2 regions of the Shewanella sp. NKUCC01_JLK genome follow, and region 1 is predicted to be linked to the other one. Evidence: riboswitches for the same ligand, from Rfam matches in the RefSeq annotation. Region 1 holds a riboswitch; the other holds the start of a gene.
What was found. Region 1 has a riboswitch for cobalamin ahead of KO537_RS03215 (TonB-dependent receptor). Riboswitches for the same ligand answer to the same signal wherever they lie in the genome.
Positions count from the first base shown of each region.

Region 2: linked by a shared signal. The riboswitch ahead of KO537_RS02595 (ABC transporter ATP-binding protein) and the one ahead of KO537_RS03215 (TonB-dependent receptor) in region 1 are both predicted to bind cobalamin.

Region 1 covers NZ_JAHKRD010000002.1:214,579-226,638, forward strand. Annotated here, with positions in the region: gene KO537_RS03205 (LysR family transcriptional regulator) at 1-226, shown strand, start outside; gene KO537_RS03210 (HDOD domain-containing protein) at 307-1,035, opposite strand; gene KO537_RS03215 (TonB-dependent receptor) at 1,315-3,276, opposite strand; cobalamin riboswitch at 3,385-3,620, opposite strand; gene KO537_RS03220 (hypothetical protein) at 3,755-5,197, opposite strand; gene rihA (pyrimidine-specific ribonucleoside hydrolase RihA) at 5,432-6,388, shown strand; gene rbsK (ribokinase) at 6,408-7,319, shown strand; gene azu (azurin) at 7,614-8,090, shown strand; gene KO537_RS03240 (DUF3103 domain-containing protein) at 8,190-9,374, opposite strand; gene KO537_RS03245 (DUF3622 domain-containing protein) at 9,755-10,057, opposite strand; gene KO537_RS03250 (glycerophosphodiester phosphodiesterase family protein) at 10,428-11,705, shown strand; gene KO537_RS03255 (phosphoribosyltransferase family protein) at 11,792-12,060, opposite strand, start outside.
Region 2 covers NZ_JAHKRD010000002.1:50,352-62,411, reverse strand. Annotated here, with positions in the region: gene metH (methionine synthase) at 1-1,405, opposite strand, end outside; gene KO537_RS02600 (histidine phosphatase family protein) at 1,674-2,399, shown strand; cobalamin riboswitch at 2,621-2,821, shown strand; gene KO537_RS02595 (ABC transporter ATP-binding protein) at 2,921-3,796, shown strand; gene KO537_RS02590 (iron ABC transporter permease) at 3,793-4,923, shown strand; gene cobT (nicotinate-nucleotide--dimethylbenzimidazole phosphoribosyltransferase) at 5,132-6,214, shown strand; gene KO537_RS02580 (adenosylcobinamide-GDP ribazoletransferase) at 6,321-7,109, shown strand; gene cobU (bifunctional adenosylcobinamide kinase/adenosylcobinamide-phosphate guanylyltransferase) at 7,106-7,732, shown strand; gene KO537_RS02570 (cobyric acid synthase) at 7,808-9,442, shown strand; gene cobO (cob(I)yrinic acid a,c-diamide adenosyltransferase) at 9,487-10,110, shown strand; gene KO537_RS02555 (hypothetical protein) at 10,394-10,543, shown strand; gene KO537_RS02550 (hypothetical protein) at 10,647-10,796, shown strand; gene KO537_RS02545 (hypothetical protein) at 11,330-11,719, shown strand; gene KO537_RS02540 (CbrC family protein) at 11,791-12,060, shown strand, end outside.

The sequences.
Region 1 (12,060 bases):
GTTATTGCAACGCATCGCCTGTAAAGACGGCATAGCCGCACTGCCAAGCTGGTCGATTAATGAAGGACATGGACTGAGTCTCGCTACGGTAAAACTCGGCCAAGAAGGCCTGAAACGACCGCTATTTGGTGCCTATCGCCGCCACAGTGCTAACTCTGCATTGATCCAAAATTGGTTACAACTGGTGGCGAGGGAAGGTTTATCCCGCCAGCAGAAGACGAATTAATGCGGGTGACATTGAATAAAAAAGCCTGCGAATGCAGGCTTGTTTATTGAGTCAAATGACTATTTCATAGCATCGACAAATTACAGCGGATTCATCAACAATCCACGCATAGACAAGACACGGCGCAGTATCAACCCTGATGAATTAGGATTACGGGTCTGACGCAAATTATGGGCGATCATAAATTCTTGACGCAGATCCTGATCGAGATCTAACGCCTCGAACGCTTCGATGGTTAAGGTCTGTTGTTGATTATCAATCAATGACTTAATCACACTTAAAGGAAATGACTGTTCGGCATTAGCATTTAAATAGGCAAATGCGGTCAGTGCGATAATTTGGCCGAACACACTGAACAGAGCTAAGGTTTGTACTTCGTCAGCATCAACCTCCACACCTTCCATATCCGCTAAGCTATCTACCGCATCCGTTGCAATATCTTCAGTCAGCTTCCAATAACCTTGGACCAACTTTTTATAGGGCTGTGGCAGTTCATCGAGGCGTTCTTTTAAATAGAACGTAAAAGCGTAGCGATAGATATTAACTTGACCTAAGCGGATCAAAGCTTCTTTCAACGAACGAGTTTTGTGATTTTCCACTACAGCAGCCTGTGCGGAATTACTGCGCATAAGCATGTGCGCTGCCAATGCGGGATCGCTCGAGATAATGTCAATCACATTACGAATGTCGCCTTCAGCAAGGATCGCTTTTTTGAGTGGAATTAGAATTCCTCGGCGGCCAATCACTTGCTCTTCGTTCGCTATGATAGCTCTAACTTGAGTAAAAACCTGTTGCTCAAGATCAGTCATAAGACACTTTACACCTGTTTATTAACAATAAGATGATTCGGTTACAGCTCACATCATACCTAAAATACTAAGAATTTCAGCCATAAACAGCAGAGTAAAATATAAATTACTCCTATTTAGTGATGACTGCCCGCTAACACTATAGATAACGACAATTAAACCACTCTACTAAAACGATATTCAAGACTATACCTATTTTAAGATTTATTCTTTGAACTCAGCGTAAAAAATAAAAAGCCAGACTCAGTCTGGCTTTGTTATTAGATAGCTCATTAATAATTAGAAGCGGTAGCCCACAGTGAAACGAATATCACGGCCTCGACCAGAATAGTAACTATCCCCCCAATCGCCACCGTAATAACCTGCACTGACATAATCTTTATCGAATACATTATCGATACGCAAACTAGCAAGCCAAGCATCACGATTATAATTCAAGGCTAAATTACCAAGCACGTAACTTGCTAGCTTATCACCTTGATTAGCGTTATCGCCTTCGATAAAACGATCACCCGTGTAGATAGCTTCGGCAAATACTTGGAAATGCTCAGCAAAATCCATGCTGACATAACCGCGTCCCGTGTGTTTTGCCACCCAAGACAGCTCTTTGCCATCGTTAGCACCATCGGTAAATTCGGCGTCGGTATAGTTATATTCCAGCCCTAGCTGCAGCGCTTTAGTGATCTGCCAATCCCAATCGGCACCCGCGCCATAACGACGAGAAGCGTCGGCATTAACGTTTGCACCGTTGAAATTTCCACCTATGGGTTTAACTGCACTCGAGTCATAAACAATTTCATCCTCTAAATCGAGACGATATAGGCTGACTCGCAGGGTTTGACTAGCGACAGCCCAATCCCAACCCGCCTCATAGGAACGGCCTGTTTGCGGCTTTAAGCCAAATACGCCCGGCGATGTATAAGCTTGCTCATCCACTTTGGCAAAACGGAAGTTATCATCGGCGCGCACGTAGAGTCTGTGCTCCGCAGTTGGGCGGTAATTTAAACCCAGTTCGAATGCGTGGGCATTTTCGTCTAAATCCATGCCATTAGGATAGACATTGCCATCGACTAACTCGTCGGTCACCCGCGCATAACGGCCACCCACAACGTAACTTAAAGTATGGCTTAAAGGCACTGTAGCTTGTAGATAGGCGCTTTGCATTTGCTGCACATTACTGCGCGCCATAGTGTCAAAATCAGCCTTGCCACGGCTGATGTCTAAACCTGTGACTAGGTTTAGCTCGCCTTGACGCGTGCTGTAATTCGCTAACGCTTTAGGGCTAAACATTAACAGTGAGCGTGTGTTATGGCTGTTCGCCCCCCAATTAAGAGAAGACACCAAGGTATCGCTGTAATCTAAATCCGCTGCCAGCGCCCAGTTTTGATTAAGCTGATGCTGGTAACCCGTTCGCGCCGCAGTGGTCATCTCGTGGGCATACTCTACCTTATTTGATGAAGCACGGGGATCGTCTTTAAATTGCTTTTCAGTAAGCGAGCCCGGATTTTCACGATCGTTATCGTAGTAGCTGGTTTCAACAAAGAACGAGTCTGTGGCTGTTTTATATTGAATGCGGCCAAGAATAGAGCCGGTTTCGTTGGCATTATGCTGGCGATAGTTGTCACCTTGGTTGTAACTACCGGTGAAAAAGTAACGCCAATCTTTGTTGATCGCGCCAGACACATCACCACGACCTTCATAGGTATCAAAGCTACCGCCAGATAACTGCACGCTGCCGCCAGTATTTTCAGGGGACTTAGTGACAATATTAATCACCCCGCCCACGGCTTGATCGCCATAAAGTACACCTGCACTACCCGATAAAATTTCAATACGATCCACTTGATTAAGCGGAATGGCATTAAGGCTAGGTGCGGCGATATCGATATTATTGAGACGACGACCATCAAGTAAAATCAGTGTGTTATTAACGGCAGTGCTGGCGCTAAAACCACGCATAGCAAAGCTAGTTCCAATATTGTTATCCGAAATTTGAATACCGCTTTGACCGCGTAAGACGTCGGTCAAATTAGTCGCGCCACTCATTTCAATCGCAGCGGCATCAATCACATTCACATTGGCGGCAATATTTAACGGGGTCTTATCAGAGCGGCCGATCACGACAAGATGCTCGTCGACTTTAGCTGTGCTGGTATCGTCAGCCGCCATAACGGGCGCGATAATTGAAAAACTGCAAAGGCTGCCGATCAGCAGCGCGATTTTTGTTGGATTTGTTCCCATTTTACCTTTAACTCCTGCAAGGAAAACGGGGCATTGACGCCACGATACCGTTAATTCAGTCGTAAATACTGACGGTGATTATCGCATTTTGAGATCTGCCCACCGAAATCTCAAAAACACCTTTAGGGCCGGTCTCCGGACTTAGGCTATGTTAATCCATTAAAAGTTAGATTAACGCGAGACTGACCTTTCACATTCTGACTTTCGGGTTCACTCTTGAACACACCAATCAAACGCGGTCTTCTCTCACCTTTTACCGTTGCGGGGGCAGTGCCAGAATTTCACTGGCTTCCCGATTATCTCACGACACTATCATCGTAAGCACCACAGAAGGTTGACTCAAAATTAGGTTCAAAGGGCGTACAATCTGTTAACGCCCAACAAGGCTCAGAGCATATCAGACCTGAGCGCGCGCATTATAGACGTCTATACGGATGAAAGTCCATTAATCTCAAGTTAGCGAGAAAACTCACATGAGCTAGAAAACACCATCCCAGTTTTTTGCCGCAGGTTTTGGTCTGTCTTTGCTCAAAATCGCCTGACGCTGCTCAGGGGTTTCACATTGGGCAACGGGGGTAAAATCCAGCGGTTTAATCACTAACGAGTCAGCAGGTTGCACTGGCGACTTGTCGAACATTGGCAAATTCATCGACCAAGAGACCAGCTCCCCCTTTTCGCTGATGCCAACATAACCGTCATTTGCGCCATCTAACCAAGTAAGGCGCGGAATACGTGCAATCAACTTCTCCACATTTTCACGGTTGGCGCGATAACCAACAGGCACCACTTTGCCATCGGGACGCGTAAACACAAAGGAGGCAGGCCCTTGGGTAATGATGCTGCCTTCCTGCCAATATTTATCAAGAATCTCTTGGGCATAGTGAAACCCAAACATATGAGCGTAATCAGTATCGTCGGCCACTATTTGCGGCACGGCCTTATCCCGCAGTAATAAAAAGCCTGAGCCAATGCTGATAATCTCTTTTACCCCTGTGATATTGTTTTTTTTAATCCAATCGACACCACAGTTAATCCCATCGCCCCAAAAATGCGCATCCCCCGTAGGACTTAAAATCGCAAAGGCACAATTGTTTGCCGTCATACTCGCCACATCCTTTAAGGCGCTGCGGATCGAGTAAGCATCACTGCGCCAACCCCAACTCACCACAGTGCCGTCCTTTTTCAAGGCGGCATAGGTGTGTTGAAAATATTCGATCTTCGCCACATCCGTAAGCTGCGGGAGTAACTTTTTCATATTGGTCGACTCTTCAACCTGCCCCCAAATCACCGCGCTACCTTCTTTTTTGAGGGCGACAAAACTGCGTCCTCTGGCAAAGATATCGACAACATCAACTAATTGATCCTGCACATGTAAGCTATTGCCGCCGTAGGGGCCATAACCCCAAGTGTGTACCTTGCCATTAGCATCAAGGGCCGCAATGGCCTCTTGATTAGCGAACAACTTGGTAATATTGGTCATGCGGTTTTGTAGGGCTTTGTCGAGGCTATATTTCCCCGCATTGCCCCAGTACACCACAGTGCCATCTTGACGTAGCGCGGCAAACCCGTCCTTAACTGGGACGATTTGCTTAACTTGCTTAAGCTGCTCCGTCACCTCCCTGCTATCACCGCCAGCATAACTGTCGCCCCAAGTGATCACCTCACCAGATTGTGTTAACGCCGCAAAGGCCGAACTGTTGGTGACCACAGTCTCGACTGCGGGTAAATCACAGGGAATATGGCGATACTGTGGACTCGGATTTTCCTTAAGTTGGAGTAGTTTGCCGTTATCAAACTGCAGCAATGACTCGTTATTACTTTCCAGAACGGCCATAGGTTGAGGATCGCTACAGCCAGAAATCTGCATGGCAACCATGCCCGCGAGTAAAGCCTTAGGCCAAGTGATTCGATAAGTGAGCATTACTTATTTCCTTGTATTTGCTTGGATATGTCATTCAATGTTGTGCAGCGGACAGAGCGAGAATGGATTTACCTAACATCGCCTAATGTCAAAAATGGGCAGAATTCTAGCAGCTTGTTGATAAAAAGACGAAAATGCTCACAGTTTACTCTGCAAGTCCCCTCCTCAGGCTAGCGCCTAACTGATGGCATGCTATTCTAAGCACCCATCACCGCTGTTTAAAGGAGTAACAGTATGACTCGCCCTATTATTCTGGATTGCGATCCCGGCCATGACGACGCTATTGCGCTCATTTTAGCTCTCGCCCATCCAGAGCTGGTTCCACTGGCCGTCACCACCAGCGCCGGTAACCAAACGCCGGATAAAACGCTCAATAATGCCCTGCGGATCTTAACCTTATTAAATCGCAGTGATATTCCTGTCGCTGGCGGCGCCGTCAAGCCATTAGCTCGCGAATTAATCATTGCCGACAATGTCCATGGTGAAACCGGACTCGACGGCCCTGCATTGCCAGAGCCCAGCTTTGCGCCACAAACACTCAATGCCGTAGAACTGATGGCCAAGAAAATTCGCCAAAGCGATAAGCCTGTGACACTCGTCCCCACAGGACCACTCACCAATATCGCGCTTTTGCTCGCCAGCCACCACGAATTACACGCCAAGATCGAACGCATAGTGCTAATGGGCGGCGCAGCCGGTGTCGGCAATTGGACGCCTGCCGCCGAGTTTAATATTTTTGTCGACCCTGAAGCCGCCGATATTGTCTTTAAATCCGGTATTCCCATTACTATGTGTGGGCTCGATGTGACTCATCAGGCGCAAATCATGGATGAAGACATAGAACATATTCGCGCGATTCAAAATCCAATTGCTCAGTGCGTCGCCGAATTATTGGATTTCTTTATGATTTACCACAGAGATCCTAAATGGGGCTTTATTGGTGCGCCATTGCACGACCCCTGCACTATCGCTTGGTTGCTTAAACCTGAGCTATTTGAGGCGCAAGATTGCTGGGTAAGTATTGAAACCCAAAGTGAGTTGACCTTAGGCATGACAGTGGTCGATCGCTATCAGCTCACAGGTAAAGCCGCCAATGCGACTGTGCTGTTTGGGATCGATAGGCAAGGCTTTGTCGATTTACTGGTAGACAGTTTACGCGTCTATGATGCAACTTATCTCAATCGCAGATAAAAATGACAGTGAGTCTTCTATGAGCCAGATACTCGTTATCGGCAGTGCAAATGCCGACCATGTGATGAAATTTGAGTACCTGCCCGCTGCAGGGCAAACCTTAATGAGCCGAGATTATCGCCTCGAACTGGGCGGTAAGGGGGCCAACCAAGCCGTCGCCTGCGCACGCTTAGCCAAATCAGGTTCACGCACTGATTTTATCTGCCATCTCGGCCAAGACAGTATCGGCGATAATATGCGTCAAAGCTGGATGAAAGATGGCATCAGTGCGGAAGGGATCCGCCAAATAGCCGGACTGAGCACAGGCACTGCCATGATTTTTATCGGTGATAACGGTGAGAATACGATTGGCGTTGCCGCAGGTGCCAACGCCAGCCTTTCACCCGATGACTTAGAAGCTCATTACGCTCTGTTTGCTAATGCGGAGTACTTGTTAGCACAATTGGAAACGCCCGCTGCCACAGTGGCAAAGGCGCTGCAAATAGCCAAGAATCTTGGCGTGACGACTGTGCTAAATCCTGCTCCAGCGACGGCACTTGGCCAAGATGTACTCAAGTGGGTAGATATTATTACCCCCAATGAAACCGAAGCAGAAGCCTTAACGGGAGTTGAGATCAACCATCTTGATGATGCACACATGGCAGCGCAACTTCTCCACCAGCAGGGAGTAAAGATTGTGGTCATAACCTTAGGTAGCCGTGGCGCATATATCAGCAGCCCAGGTTTTAATGGGCTAATACCTGCGTTTGAAGTGCAGGCCATAGACACAGTCGCCGCAGGGGATACCTTCAATGGCGCCTTAGTTGTGGGCTTAAGCGAGGGCATGTCGATTGCTGCAGCCGTGGGATTTGCCAATGCAGCCAGTGCCATTACTGTCACTCGCCCTGGTGCACAACGTGCGATTCCCTATCGACAGGAGCTTTCGTACTAAAAACGTAAGACGTTCTGAAGTAGACGCTCTGCGTTAGAACCTATAAATTATCATTTATAAATCAAATATATAAATAATAGTTCCTGAGTACTTAGTTCACTCCAACTAAGTACTCACCTATGTTTACCGCTAACAATTTTGCCGCCAATAACAATGTAAGCTTTCAACCGAAAGTTGCATATACATAATTTACACGCTGATTTCATTCCCATTTAATGAAGATTGCTTATGCTGGCAGGTGCATGTCCGAGTCAAAACGGCTCGGCTACCCTTGTTCAAATAAGGAAGTACCAGATGAAAGCAAAAAGCACAGCTTTACGTAACGTGACCAGCACTAGCCTAATCGGCCTAGGATTATTATTCGCTAGCCAAGCGAGTGCCAACGAATGTGAACTGAAAATTGCCGCCACTGATGCAATGCAATTTGACACTAAAGAGCTGTCAGTACCTGCAAGCTGTAAAGAAGTGACCTTAACCTTAACCCACTCAGGCACCTTGCCAAAAGCAGCGATGGGCCATAACTGGGTATTAACTAAGGCAGCCGATATGTCAGCCGTAGCGACCGAAGGTATGAGCGCCGGTCCTGATGCAGCCTATGTCAAAGCCGGTGATACGCGCGTTATCGCACACACAGATTTAGTGGGCGGTGGCGAATCAACGTCTATCACCTTTAGCACTGCCGGTATGAGCGCCACCGAAGCCTACCAATTCTTCTGCAGCTTCCCAGGTCACTGGGCGATTATGCAAGGCAATTTCAAGTTAAAAGCTTAAGGTGAATGGCTTAGCCTAACGTTAAGTGATAAAAACAAAAAAGCGGATCTTAGGATCCGCTTTTACATTTCAGCCATTGCATTTAGCCGCACTAATTCATCATGGTCTTGGTTGGATGACTAATGGCGCAAAGCTCGTCATCGCATTACCGTTAGCGCCGTTCAAGTTAGGATATTCAACCCCTTCCTGTAAAGTGTAATACACGTCGACAAAGTCATCGTCATTGGTGAACCAAGCATCCGGCATCACACTTAAAATACCATTGGTAATTTGCGGGATCAGCGCATAACCCTGAGCTTCAGGATCGGGGATCGACTTTAAGATCTGCTCCGCCGCTTCCAACAGCTTAGTGGCCAACACTTTATAGTTAGTACCATCGTCATGCTCCATTAAGATCATGTCCGCAGCCGCCCAACGATAACGCTCCCAATGTATGATGATTTGATTCGGATAATAGGTCGTATCCGCATAATCTAAATAGGGCATTTCGACGATATCGAGCACTGGCTCTTCACGGCTTGGATCAACCCCAGTCACTATGCCGTAAATTTCGGCACGACCAGAAATCCACGGCTCATGGTCATCCTTCAAGGATATTTGTTTGATCACTGTGGTTGAAATCGGCTTGTCTGCCACCGCCTGTGTTTGCGCACGGCTCAGTAGCGCGCCCTCTTTTTTCGCTGACTGCGCCTCGGCAAATGTCGCCCGCATCACCTCTAAGCCAGCCACAAAGGCTTTTTTGCTATCGATACCGACCACAAACACTGGCTGCTGCGGCAGGTTATACACGTCTAATTGATGAACTTTCCCATGAATATCAAAGGCTTCAATATAATCCCACTGACTCTCGTCACCATCGGGCTCATAGGCAAATAAAGGAGACTCACCTTGCTGCCATGTGGTTAACATGGCTTCATCCGCTAGACGCACTTGCACCAGAGAATCCGCTTTGGCACTTAAGCCCTTCACTCGGCGAATTGATGCATCGGCTTTGGTGATCACATTATCATTGAGCCTATGCTGAGACAGAATGTCATCGGCATTTACTGCCAACTGATACTGGTTTATTTCAGTCTGTAAGATAGGCGCGAGCTGCGCATATTGATGGCTTAAATCTAACGCCAATGCCCGTTTAGTATTGGTTAACTGCGCTTGTGTATCCAACGTCGAATCCTTTAGCGACGCTTGTAGTAAGCGTAACGCATCTCCATCTAAGGCTTGGCCATAACTCAGGGTTGCCGAAGCTGACAAACACAGCAATAAACTGGATTGAAGTAGTTTCATAGGAGTTCCCTTACCTTGATAAAGTTAAACGTGCGTTCGAATTCCTTACATATGAGCACAGAGCAGCATCTAAGTAAATCAAATGATAATAGTTATCGTTAATTATTAATGGTATAGGGTACGTAATCCCGGCTAAATGCTATAAAAACAAGCTAATGACAGCATCAACAGATCAGTCCAGCCGAACAGAGTGTATGAAGATAAACGAGGAAATAGGATGAAATGAATTGATATGCGCAGTTTCGCGAGCGACAAAAACACAAAAGGCAGATCTTAAGATCTGCCTTTTGCTGTTCATCGCCAGAGTGACGTTTCAGAACCCGTTATGCGCGCCCTAACAGTCACACTGGCTTGATAAGACAAGGTTAAACGAATGAGTATTACTCTTCGTCGAAATCATCTTCATCAAGATCTTCGGCATCAGTAGCCGCTTCAGCCGCTAATGCTGCGGCTAATTTTGCTTTAGCTTGTTTCTCTGAGCGACGTTTATTGCGCTCAGTTAACGTGCCTAAAAACACTTGTAATTCAGTTAAGCCCCACGCTTGCGCTTCGGCTTCGGTCGCAAAGCCATCGTGGCTCTTAGACACAACTGTTTTAGTTGATGTCATGCGACGAGTGATTTCAGTTTTCCAACCGTTGTCGCCCTGTGTCACGCGAAAATCGTATTTTTTGCCCTTGCTCATTCTGCTCTATTTCCTAAATGATGCTTGTCACGTTTGTCTTATCAAGCGAACCAAACGCTCATCATAAAACAAAAGGAGCGCAGTGTACTTGATTTCGGCCCAGAAAGATCGCCCAGATGAAAATATTCATGCCAGTTTCATCGACTCGCTCAGTGGAGTCAATGCTCACATCTAAAGCAACACTGTGCATATATCCCGACCGTCCTCTGTCTAAGGCAGTTTATCGCAAGCTAGCGTGCCTTAGATAATAGTCGTGCAAACGGTATATATTCTTGTTTATGTCATACAAATAGGCTTTTTCAGTCACATTAACACTTTAGAGTTTCTGATTAATATTAATAATTTACATCATTACTCATAGGTAAATCTGATGAAACTACGCCCTATTTCGTCGCTCTCACTCGGCCTGTTAATTGCCACGAGCGCTTTATTAGCCGGTTGCAATAATGACGATGATAACGCCGCAGTCACGCCACCCACCAGCAAACCCGTTCCTGCTCAAGTGGGAGAAAGACCCTTATTCCTCGTACGTCAGATGCAAGACAGCACACTTAAAACCCGCTTAGAACAATGCACCACTGACAGTTTTTATCGCAGCGAATTTTCCATAGGTCACCGTGGCGCGCCAATGAAATTCCCTGAGCATACAAAGGAATCCTACCAAGCGGCTATCGATTCGGGCGCAGGCATAGTCGAGTGTGATGTCACCTTCACCGCCGATAAAGCTTTAGTTTGCCGCCACTCACAGTGCGATCTTGCCAGCACGACCAACATTTTAGCCATACTCGAACTTGCCAATAAATGTTCGAGCCCATTCATTCCTGCCGATCCCGCCAATGGCGTCAGCGCATCGGCGACCTGTTGCACTAGCGATATCACCCTTGCCGAATTTAAAACTCTCAAGGGTAAGATGGAAGGCAACAATCCGAAAGCGACCACTGCGGCCGAATTCATCAATGGCACCCCAAGTTGGCGCACCGATCTTTATGCTGGCAATGGCACCTTGATGACCCACGCTGAAAGTATTGAAATGTTTAAAAAAGCCGGTGTGAAGATGACGCCTGAGCTAAAAGCGGCGAGCGTATCTATGCCCTTCGATGGTTTTACTCAGCAGGATTACGCGCAAAAAATGTTGGATGAATACACGGCGGCGGGCGTCGATGTTTCGCAGGTATTCCCCCAGTCATTTATTTTGGATGACATCAAATATTGGGTCGCCAACGCACCTGAATTTGCGAAGCAAGCCGTGTTTCTCGATGACCGATACGATTATAACAGCGCCTTTGATCCGCAGAACTCTGCCACTTGGTCACCATCAATGGCGGATTTAAAGACCCAAGGCGTCGAAATTATTGCGCCGCCACTCTGGGTATTAGTCGCCTTAGATGCGGATAAGAAAATCATTCCTTCGGAATACGCTAAGGCCGCTAAAGGCGCTGGGCTTAAGATCATCACTTGGTCGCTAGAACGTTCTGGTTTATTAAAAAATGGCGGCGGCTTTTACTTTCAAAGCATTACCGAAGCGATAGATAACGAAGGCGATACCTTTGAATTACTTGATGTACTGGCGAAAGATGTTGGCGTGATTGGAGTGTTCTCCGACTGGCCAGCCACAGTGACTTACTATGCTAACTGTATGGATTTATAAGTTTTAAAATAGAAAAAATGCGTTACCGATTCATCGTTAACGCGTTTTTTTATTGCGAAAATAGTCTTTATCTCGCCGCGAGCGAGCTATTTAAACAGGTGCTGGATATTCTTTAAATCGCCCTTACCTTCGGCAATTTCTTCAGGCGTTAAACCTGTAACTTCGTGCGGGAAAACTAACCAGTCTTCAGAGGCATGAATGTAATAGTCGGGTTTTAAAGGCACTGCGGTATTTTTTGGCTTGTAATAAGGGCAAGCGATACGGATATCGGTTGGCATATTTAGGCGCATCAGTTGGCTGAGTTTTTCTTTTAATGCATGAATACTACGGCCAGAGTCAAACACGTCATCCACAA
Region 2 (12,060 bases), 160 kb from region 1:
AAATAGAGTTAACTATGCCCTTGCCTTGAATACATTTGAGGCCAGCTTCGATCACTTCCCATTTAGAGGAGTCGATCATAATAGGTACGCGGCTGATGTCGGGCTCAGAGGCAATCAAGTTTAAAAACTTGTGCATGATCTCGGCGCCATCGAGCATGCCTTCGTCCATGTTGATGTCGATGATCTGTGCGCCGCTTTCGACCTGCTCGCGAGCCACATCAAGCGCTTGCTCAAACTTGCCTTCTTTGATCAGCTTTAAAAACTTGGCCGAACCTGTAACGTTGGTGCGCTCACCCACGTTAACGAACAGTGTATTGGCATCGATAGTCAGTGGTTCCAAACCTGCCAAGCGGCAAGCTACCGGAATGTCCGGCAAAATACGCGGATCGTGACGGCTCACCGCTTCGCGGATCACGCGGATATGTTCAGGCGTACTACCACAACAACCACCGATAATATTGAGCATGCCTTCGCGCGCCCAATCTTCGATCACATTCGCCATGTCCTCTGGGGTTTCATCGTAACCGCCAAACTCGTTCGGTAGGCCAGCATTCGGATGCGCCGACACATAGCACTCGCTGATGCGGGATAATTCTTCTACATAGGGGCGCAATTCTTTTGGCCCAAGTGCACAGTTTAAACCGATAGATAACGGCTTGATATGGCGAAGGGAATTGTAAAAGGCTTCAGTCGTTTGGCCAGTCAGTGTGCGGCCAGAGGCATCGGTAATGGTGCCCGAAATCATGATCGGCAATCTGTCTTTAGAATGCTGACCGAATAAGTCATCAAATACCGATTCAATCGCAAACAGCGCGGCTTTGGCGTTTAAGGTATCGAATATGGTCTCGACCATAATGATATCCGCGCCACCCTCAATCAGCGCCTTAGTGGATTCTTTGTAAGCAGTCACTAACTCATCGAAGCTGACGTTGCGATAACCAGGGTCGTTCACATCAGGGCTAATCGAACACGTACGGTTAGTGGGTCCTAACACACCGGCGACGTAGCGTGGAATGCCTGTGGCAGCAAAGGCTTCATCACAGGCTTCACGGGCGAGGCGCGCGCCGACTAAGTTAATTTCGGCGGACAGCGACTGCATGTCGTAGTCGGCCATGGCGATGGTGGTGGCGTTAAAGGTGTTGGTTTCAATGATGTCGGCACCGGCGTTTAAGTAGTCGGTGTGAATTTGTTTGATGATGTGAGGCTGTGACAAGACCAATAAATCGTTGTTGCCTTTGACGTCAGTGTGCCAATCTTTAAAGCGTTCGCCGCGATAGTCCTCTTCTTCCAGCTTGTAGCCTTGGATCATAGTGCCCATGGCACCGTCTAAGATCAGAATGCGCTCTGCAAGCTGTTTGCGTATGTCTGCCAATATCTGGCCGGCTTTGGTAGAGGGTATCGTCATAAATAATTACCTTAAATACAGCTAAGTTAAGTCCAAAAATCGGCCATTGTTATGCTAAGTGCATTTTATTGTCGTCAGCCGACATTTTTTAATACTTGTTCTTAAAAATTTGTTTTGGACATTTAAACGTATAGACGTCCATAATACGCGACTTATGATTGTCAGGGCAAGATGAAAGTCAAAGGCATTAGGAGCGAGAATCGAGAATCAAGAATTTAGGCCCTTGGCTTGAGTTCCTAGCATCTAGTCCCTAACTAAAAAGGCATATATGAAACAAGTTCGATTGTTATTGTTACGCCACGGTGAGTGTGAAGGCGGCGCTATTTTGCGGGGTCGTGTGGATGTGCCTTTAAGCAAAAAGGGTTGGCAACAAATGTCGGCAGCAGTTGAGTCACAGGCCAGCGTGTGTAGCGCGATTTATAGCTCGACTTCACGCCGCTGCGCCGATTTTGCCCACGCTTTTGCCGCCGAGCTGCATTCGACGGCGGCACTGATATCTGAGTCAAGGCCATTACAGGCGCAGTTTTTGTCGGGTTTACAGGAAATTGATTTTGGCGATTGGGACGGTTGTCGACTCGATGAGCTGTATCAGCAAGAGGGCAAACGCTTAGCGGCCTATTGGCAAAACCCTTGGCAAACACCGCCGCCCAATGGGGAAACTATGGCCAGTTTCGAGTCGCGGGTGAATGGGACGATTGACCAGATACTCGCCGCCGAGTTTGAACGATTGACCCTTGACTCACATAAAATGGGTAATGAAAACAGTGCCGTTAATGAAAACGGTGACAATATGCCAGCCACTCAAGTGTGGGTCGTGACCCACGGCGGTGTGATCCGTCACTTAATGGCGCGTGCCTTAGGGGTTGAACGGGCGGTGGGGTTTTATAGTCAACTCGATTTACCCGTGGCGGCCGTGGTGACTATTAATGTGCTGCAAGATGAACAGGGTGCCTGCTATTGGCGTTTAGATTGGCCGAGTGGGCGCAGGTGTTGAGGCCTTATTTCACTATCTCGGCGCTATCATGTAGGCGTGATCGTTTGGCGAGAATAAGCTGACATGAAAATATTCTGATTTAAACAGCATTGCCTAATGGGATAGATGTAGGATAATGCTTTTCCCTGACGTTTGAACGAGATAGCGTATTACATGCGCAATGAGTGATAACGTCGCAGAAATAGGTGTTGGGAATAGACTCTCTTTGTTCGAATCGCTCCGTTGTTTTTATTCACAGTGGCGTTGTTAACAAAGAGCATATCAACCCAAACATAATAGGGAATCGGGGAGCTGCTCGTCAGTCAGCCCGAACTGTGCCCGCAACTGTGAGTAGTTTAAAGAAGCACCTAGAATCTAGATTCTAGAGCCTAGCTCCTTCTTTTCTACGAGTCAGGAGACCTGCCTATTTCTGTTATCGCTGCGTGCAGCCTTAGTTCTCGAGCGGGTGACTCGAGGGAGCAGATGACAATATGCACAACCTTTTTTTATACAGGTTTGGACTCGATAGGAGCGCCGCTTAGGTGAAACTTTCCGCAATCCAAACTAATAGCCCCGTGAATGACACTAACCCATCATTGAGCCCGTCAGTCGCGCTCAATGTGAGCCAGTTGAGCTGGTGTATCGATGGCAAAACCATTCTTTCCAATATTAACTTTACGCTGACAACGGGGCAGATGCTGGGGTTGATTGGCCCTAACGGTGCGGGCAAGTCTAGCTTGTTGCGATGTTTGTATCGGTTTGTTCGCCCGACTCAGGGCAAAATTACCCTTTTTGATCAAGATATTGAGCGTTTGTCGCCCAAGGCGTTTGCCTGTCGCGTTGCCGTAGTGCAGCAGGATACACCGCACTATTTTGACCTCACCACAGAGCAATTGGTCAGCATGGGCTTAACGCCCCACAAGGGCATGTTTGATACCAATTCGAGCTGTGATACTGAGCGTATTGCTAAGGCTTTAGAGAAAGTTGGCTTGAGCCATAAGATGCACCAACAATATGAGCACTTATCTGGCGGTGAAAAGCAACGCGCCTTGATTGCCCGCGCCATAGTGCAGCAGCCGCAGCTTTTAATCCTCGATGAGCCAACGAACCACCTCGATGTGCGCTATCAAATTCAAATCCTCGAATTGGTGCGTAGCCTTGGCATCAGCGTGATTGCCTCTATTCATGATCTTAATTTAGCCAGTGCCCTGTGCGACAGTTTGCTGTTGATCCATAACGGGGAAGTCAGCGCTATGGGGACGCCAACCGAAGTATTAACCGAGGCGCGAATTGGTGATGTGTTTGGCGTGTGTGCTCAGGTATCGCCCCATCCACAACATAAAAAGCCCTTAATCAGCTATTTTTATGGTTACCACCATGTAGATCATGGCCTGAATGAGCGAGGCGAGGGTGGATGACTCAGGGGAGTAAACAATATTTCATCTCATATTTGGGGCGTATCGTGACACCGTTGACGAGACAACAACTGATGCTGCTCGTATTAGGTATCATCACTTTGATAACGCCTATTGCCGCGACGAGTTTTGGTGCGGCGAACATCAGTTTTACGGATGTTATTCAAGTATTTATCAATAAGGCGACGAACCTCACTCAAGCCAATGGCATGACCGAACGCATTGTGATGGAGCTCAGGCTACCGCGCATTTTACTTGCCTTTGTGGCGGGTGCGGGTTTGTCACTGGCGGGCAGTGTGTTGCAAACCGTGACTCGCAATCCGCTCGCCGATCCCTATTTGTTTGGCATTAGCTCTGGCGCGTCCTTTGGCGCTGTGGTGATGTTGACCTTATTCACTGGCTCTGGATTTTTTGATAATGCGGGCATGGCGGCACATTCTGGGCTTTTTAGCGGTTCGGGTGCCTTGTCTGGATTACTTTGGTTTAGCTTGCCCTTGGGCGCTTTTATTGGCGCGAGTTTGTCGGTGTTGATAGTGCTTGCTTTGTCAGGCTTAGGGCTCAATAGTCAAGTGGAGCGCATGCTGCTCTCTGGTGTGGCGACCTCCTTTATGTTCGGCGCATTAACGAGTCTGCTGCTGTATTTCGCCAGTCCGCAGGCGACAGCCTCTGTGCTGTTTTGGAGTTTAGGCAGTTTCGCTAAGGCCAGTTGGTCCTTGTTAGTACTGCCGACACTGGTGATTGGCGCGAGTTTATTCATTATTTTAGGCATGAAACGGCAGATCATGGCGTTGCAGGCGGGGGATGAAACGGCGCATACCTTAGGGGTGAATGTGCCTAAGCTGCGGCTCAATATGTTGCTGCTCTGCTCCTTGATTACCGCTATTTTGGTGGCTACCTGTGGCGGTATCGGTTTTGTCGGGTTAATGATCCCCCACACAGTGCGCATGCTGTTTCCCGGTCGTCAGCCGATTTTATTAACGGCGCTGGTGGGCGGATTATTTATGGTGTGGATTGATGTATTAGCGCGCTGTCTATTGGGTAATCAAGAGTTGCCTGTGGGCATTATCACGGCCGCCATAGGTAGCATGTTCTTTTTGCTGATTTTGCGTAAGCGTAGAGTCATGCCGTAAATACAAGGTCATGCCGTAGGCACCTAGTCAGGATGTAAACCCAGAGTTAAGTCGTCATCCTAGAGTCATGTCGTAAGTGCAGGCTGGCGGGATAATCAGTATTTCTGTTGATATCCCACCCGCGATTGGAAATGCACAATTGGACATGTTCGTCATAGACGCGGGATGCGTTGTGGTTATTTAATGTAGATTACAAAGTGGAGTGTGGATGTCTCAGTCAGCCGTGTCTTTTCAAATAAGCCCTGTGAGTAAAGCGCAGGATCTGGTGATTCTGCAGAAAATTGATCTTAAGACTAAGCCGCCCGGTGCCTTAGGTCAGCTCGAATCCTTAGCCTTGCAGATTGCCCGCGTGCAAGCGACTGATTTGCAACAAACGGAGCAGCCACAAACGGATGTCCTCAAAATAGTCCATCCAACCATGTTAGTGTTTGCGGGGGATCATGGCATTGCCGCAGAAGGTGTGTCGATTGCCCCTAGCGAAGTGACTCACCAAATGGTGCAAAACTTTGCCCATGGCGGCGCGGCGATTAACGTTTTTTGTCGGCAGGTGGGCTTTAAGCTCGAAGTGATCGATTGCGGTATGTTAACGCCAGTTGAAGGAGTTGAAGGTATTATCGATCAACGTCTTGGCGCTGGAACGGGTGCAATCCATTTAGAGCCCGCGATGGCGCTTGAAACCGTCGATAAAGGCTTTGCTATGGCGCGCGATTTGATTGAACGTCACCATCAAGCGGGTTGTAACTTAGTCGCCTTTGGTGAAATGGGCATAGGCAATACCTCCTCTGCTGCGGCCATTATGGCGGCGATCATGCAGCTGGATGTGATTGATTGTGTCGGCCGTGGTACTGGCATTAATAGCGAAACCTTAGAACGTAAACTGATGCTGATTGAACTGGCGTTATTGCTGCATCAAAGCGCCTTAACTGGGCCTAAGTCAGTGTTAGCTTGCCTAGGAGGTTTTGAAATTGTGCAGATGACGGGGGCTATGTTAGCTGCCGCTGAACGTAAAATGCTGGTGGTCGTGGACGGTTTTATCGCGACAGCGGCAGCATTAGTCGCGGTGCAAATCGCCCCCAATGTGCGTGATTATTTGATTTTTGCCCATCAATCCGATGAGCAAGGTCATCTGCGAATGTTAGAATTTTTGCAGGCTAAACCTTTATTATCCCTAGGGCTGAGATTAGGCGAAGGTACGGGGGCTGCGTTGGCATTGCCGCTTATTCAAGCCTCAGTAAATTTTTACAATCAAATGGCGAGTTTTAGTGATGCGGGGATTGAGGCTGTTGTATGATGTGCTCTGCTAAGTCGCTTATTTTACTTATTTAAAATAATAGCCTTTTAGCCAACCGTTTTAATTTTAAACCTTGCAGCAAGTGTGAATTCACTAAGGATGCTTTATGTCAGAACGCGAAAGCTGGCACAAAGAGATAGATTTATTTTTAGTTGCCATGGGCTATTTTACCCGCATTCCTATGCCTAAGTGGGTCGAAGTCGATAGCGATAAGTTGAATAAGGCCAGCCGTTATTTCGGTCTCGTCGGTCTTCTGGTCGGTTTGTTAAGCGCCATAGTGTTTTGGCTGACGCAGAACTGGCTCCCCGCCGGCGTTTCTGTTCTTTTAGCTATGTTGGTTGGCGTCTTGCTCACGGGCGGATTCCATGAGGATGGCCTCGCCGATACCTTCGACGGTTTTGGCGGGGGTTGGACGGCTGAAGACAAGCTGCGGATCATGAAAGACTCGCGCCTTGGCAGTTATGGCGCACTGGCGCTGATGTTGGCCTTGCTGCTGAAATGGCAGTTGCTAGTCGAGTTGGCCCTGTACGATCCTGTCGTGGCGGGTTCTGCACTTATCGTCGCGCACACAGTGAGCCGTGTGGTATCAGCCAGTATCATCTTTAGTGAAAAATATGTCCGCGATGACGAGACCAGTAAGTCTAAGCCGCTATCGCAACATCAAGGCATTAATGAGCTGCTTATCCTGATCGCCAGCGGCGTATTAGTGCTGTTATTCCTCAAGGGGTTAGCGGCATTGTCATTGCTGTTGGTGATGATAGGACTGCGCCGTTTGATCATAGTGATCTTTAGACGCCAGATTGGCGGTTACACGGGTGATACCTTAGGCGCGGCGCAGCAAATATCTGAAATCGTGTGTTATTTTGTATTACTCGTTGTGGGTAACATACTGTGATCCACCTCGTCCTAGGCGGCGCCCGTAGCGGTAAGAGTCGCTACGGCGAAGCCTTAGTGCGTCAGTACACTGCGCTTGGCTTCGATGCCTGCTATGTGGCGACGGCGCAGGCGCTAGATGATGAAATGGCGACACGTATCGCCAAGCATCAAGCGGGACGATCGGACGATGGTATCGAATGGCAATTGTTTGAAGAGTCGCTCGCCCTCACTGCACTGCTAAAACGGTTAGCAAAACCTGGGCGAGTGATTTTAGTAGACTGTTTAACCCTTTGGTTAACGAATCAATTACTTGCATCGAACATTAACATCGATGATGAACCCGCGCCGACTGAGTGGAATGCGACTGACTTTGCCGTTTCCACCTTTGCCACTTCAACCTCTGACGATAAAGCTTATGCGAGTTGGCAGGCCGAGAAAACCGCTTTTGTGGATTCCCTCGTCGAGCTTGAGGGAGTGGTGATTTTGATCAGTAACGAAGTCGGTTCTGGCATAGTGCCCTTAGGTGAGTTGAGCCGACAATTTGTCGATGAAGCGGGCTGGTTAAACCAAGCCGTAGCCGCATTGGCTGACAATGTCACCTTAGTGGTCGCTGGTTTACCCTTAGCATTGAAACCACTTTAATCTAACTAAGTTAAGTGATGTTGAGACTGAGCTTTTATCTTTATACCTGCAAACTAGAATAAGCCTTTTAAACCTATGTCCTCTCCAAACACAGACAACACAGCCTGTGCTAATGCACTCGATACCGCTGACACTCTTGCAGTTAATACGCCAGCAATTAATACGCTTGCGGTTAATTCACCTCGTCGCGCAAAAGTCTTGATGGTGCAGGGCACAACATCGGATGCTGGTAAAAGTACCTTAGTGGCAGGCATTTGTCGTTTGCTCGCCCGTCAGGGGATTAAGGTTGCGCCTTTTAAGCCGCAAAATATGGCGCTCAATAGCGCTGTCACTATTGATGGCGGCGAGATTGGCCGCGCACAGGCCTTGCAAGCCGTGGCCTGTTATCTTGAGCCCCATACCGATTTTAATCCCATACTGCTTAAACCAAGCTCGGACACGGGCGCGCAAATTATCGTTCATGGCAAAGCCCTGACAACACTCGAAGCCTCGGCCTTTTTTGGACCTAAATCTAAGGATTACAAGGCAATCGCGCTTGGCGCTGTGCTGGAATCCTTCGAGCGATTAAGCGGTCAGTATCAAACCATAGTGGTTGAAGGCGCGGGCAGTCCGGCGGAGATCAATCTGCGTGAAGGTGATATTGCCAACATGGGATTTGCCGAAGCCGTGGATTGTCCTGTGATTATCATTGCCGATATCGATAAAGGTGGCGTATTTGCCCATTTGGTCGGGACTTTAGCGCTGTTATCTGAATCCGAACAGGCGCGGGTAAAGGGCTTTGTGATCAACCGTTTTCGCGGCGATATTAGCCTGTTGCAATCTGGTCTCGATTGGCTTGAAGCTTATACTCAAAAGCCTGTTTTAGGTGTGTTGCCTTATCTGCATGATTTACATCTCGATGCCGAAGATGCGCTGATAAGCTCGCCGACCAAAGGCGCTAACAGCCGCTTAAAAGTGCGGGTATTAGTGTACCCAAGGATCAGTAATCACACGGATTTTGATCCGCTGCGGCTGCATCCCGATATTGATTTTGATTATGTGTCGTTGCAAACCCAAGCCGCGAGTCACGCCACTCATTTGCCCGCTGCCGATGTATTGATCTTACCCGGTAGTAAGAATGTGCGTGCCGATTTAGCCTTTTTACGTCAGCAAGGCTGGGATAAAGATATTGCCACTCACCTGCGTTACGGCGGCAAAGTGCTCGGCATTTGTGGCGGCTATCAAATGTTAGGCCAAAGCATTGCCGATCCCTTAGGCATTGAAGACAGTGCGGGTGATACCGCAGGACTTGGCTACCTGCCGCTGAGCACAGAACTCAAAGCCGAAAAACAGTTACGGCGAGTGAGCGGTGAGCTAACGTTACTTGGGCAAAAGGTTGCTGTGCAGGGCTATGAAATCCACTGCGGTGAATCAAGCTATCTTATCCCTAGGCTTGAACAAACGAATGTGCCCTTGCAGTTAATCCCTGAATCCACATCTGTGAGCTTTGCTGATGGCCTGCAAAGCGATGACGGGCAAATCCTTGGCACTTATTTACATGGGCTGTTTGATAGCCCTGATGCGTGTCAGTTGATTTTGCGCTGGGCGGGATTAAACGATGCTAAGGCGATAGATATCAATCAAATACGTGAGCAGCAACTCGATCGTTTAGCCGATGTGTTAGCCGAGCATTTAGACATGCAAAAATTACAGCCAATTTTAGAAGCATAAGTTTTAAAAGCAGACATTTTTAGCAGCAGAGTGAAGAGAAGACCATGACAGCACAAAACGACAACGAACAAGCGCAAATCAAGGCCGAACGCCACAAGGCTCGCCAACAGAAAGTGAAAGCCGGTGTGGATGCTAAAATTGCCGCCGCCCAAGGGGAGAAGGGGATTCTGCTGGTGTTAACCGGTAACGGTAAAGGCAAATCGACCTCAGGTTTTGGCACAGTGGCCCGCGCCGTCGGTCACGGTAAAAAAGCCGCGGTAGTGCAATTTATCAAAGGCACTTGGGAGTGCGGTGAGCGTAATTTACTCGAAGGTGCAGGGGTTGAGTTTCATGTAATGGGCACAGGTTTTACCTGGGAAACCCAAGATAAAGAAAAAGATACCGCCGCCGCTGTACTCGCTTGGGAAGCCGCCGAAAAGCTGCTGCAAGATGAGAGCATAGATTGCCTGATGCTCGATGAACTCACCTATATGGTGAGCTATCACTATTTAGATGTGGAACGCGTGCTCAGCGCACTTAAAAATCGTCCACCCATGCAGCATGTGATTATCACTGGCCGCGCTTGTCATCGGGCGATTATCGAATTAGCCGATACTGTTAGCGAAGTGCAGCCGTTGAAACACGCATTCGAAGCGGGTATCAAGGCACAGCAAGGTTTTGATTACTAAACTGAGCGTGTTGTTATAACCATAAAGCGATATTTCTTATATCCATATTGGGCAGATAGTAAATGGCGGCCATGCCGCCAACGATCACTGTTGCAACAATGGCAATCTTAACGACCATTGAACTGTTCATCTGGCGAAAAGCTTTTGCCTCAAAGCAAGATAACTTTGTCGTCAGGTGGTTGGATGAATTGTCATTGCTTTCCCAGTGACTCGCCGTCTATTTCTTTCAAAATAAGTATCTCTATAGGCTCGGCGGCGGCATCTGCTGCATATGGAAGTGCGAATGCCGCGATCACATGGATGTGAAATAGCGGCCATGTCGCCAACGGTCACAGGTACACCAATGCCAATCTTAGCGATTATTGAACTGTTCATTTGCCTAAAAGCTTTTGCCCCAAAGCAAGATAACTTTGTCGTCAGGTGGTTGGATTAATTGTCATTGCTTCCCCAGTGACTCGCCGTCTATTTCTTTCAAAATAAGCCTCCCTGAGGCTCGGCGGCGGCATCTGCTGCATCTGCTGCATATGGAAGTGCGAATGCCGCGATCACATGGATGTGAAAGAACGGCCATGCCGCCAACGGTCACTGTTGCAATAGTGACAATCTTAGCGATTATTGAACTGTTCATTTGCCTAAAAGCTTTTGCCCCAAAGCAAGATAACTTTGTCGTCAGTTGTGCTGCGTGAATTGGCATTGTTTCCCCAGTGACTCGCCGTAAATATATCCCTATAGGCTCGACGGCGACATCCATGTCGCCAACGGTCACTGTTGCAACAATGCCAATCTCAACTAACACTTCTGCTGTTCGTTTAGCTAAAAGCTATTGCCCCAAAGCTTGCTAGCATTCATTTAGTGAGTCGAAAACGGACGAATAAATTGCCCTACAAAATCTCATCTATTTAACGAATGTTTGGCCCTACCGTAAAGCGACTAACAATGTATGGGTACAGTCGTATTTAAATTTAGATGCTTTTGAGTGTTTTTAAGCTCATTTTTTTACGCGTTTATCCAGCATGAAATTAACAAAACCCTTTAAAATCATTTGTATATATTTTTCCAAAATTAGTTAATAGGTTTGGAAAACGCGCATGCGCGTTTTTCCGGATGGTGTATTTGATAAAAAACTGATAAGTTCTTTGCATACAGGTAGTTAACTGTGCGCATTTTCACTGGTCTAATGAGGTAAACGCGCATGCGCACTAATAAAATGTTATGAGCTATGACCACTGATAGAGAAAGTGCTGAATACTGGTACGGTGAGTTAATCGAAGGGCTTCGCCTGATATCTAGCGAATTTGAGGTTCAAGAAAGACGTTTGCCTGAATTTGTGCACCTTCCTGATGAAGTTCTTAATGCAGTATCGTTGGATACTTTAGGGTTGGTTGTTAGTGCTGGTTTATTGTCGAAAGAACAATATTCTAAAGTACAAGTTCTAGACGAGGCATTAGAGAACATTGAATTGCCATCGGATTACGAAGAAATGATTGAGCAAATGAAATCCGGCGATGATTTTAAGGCACTAAGGTTGCATGCTCGAGATTTACTAACCTGTCTAAATCAACCATACATGGAGCCTAATATAAGTGCTATTTACGTTAAAGGCTCATAACAAGGTGCTCAAGAGCCGACGCGCGAAAAGCGCGCGCGTCTTAGCACGGCGTTATATTTCTAAGGTAAGTTATGATCTTTCCCAAGTTTAAATACCATCCCGATCCGATAAAAACTGGGAGTATAGTAGAGAGTAAAAACTCATGTGATTGCTGCAAGCATCAGCAGGGGTACGTTTACTCAGGTTCTATTTATAGTAAAAATAGGCCAGACTCAATCTGTCCTTGGTGCATTGCCGATGGTGGTGCAGCTAAAATGTTCGGAATTGAGTTTGTCTCTTTGATGCCGGCAATTATCGATCCTAGCAATCCACAAGAGATAGAATGTAGCGAAAGTGCTTTC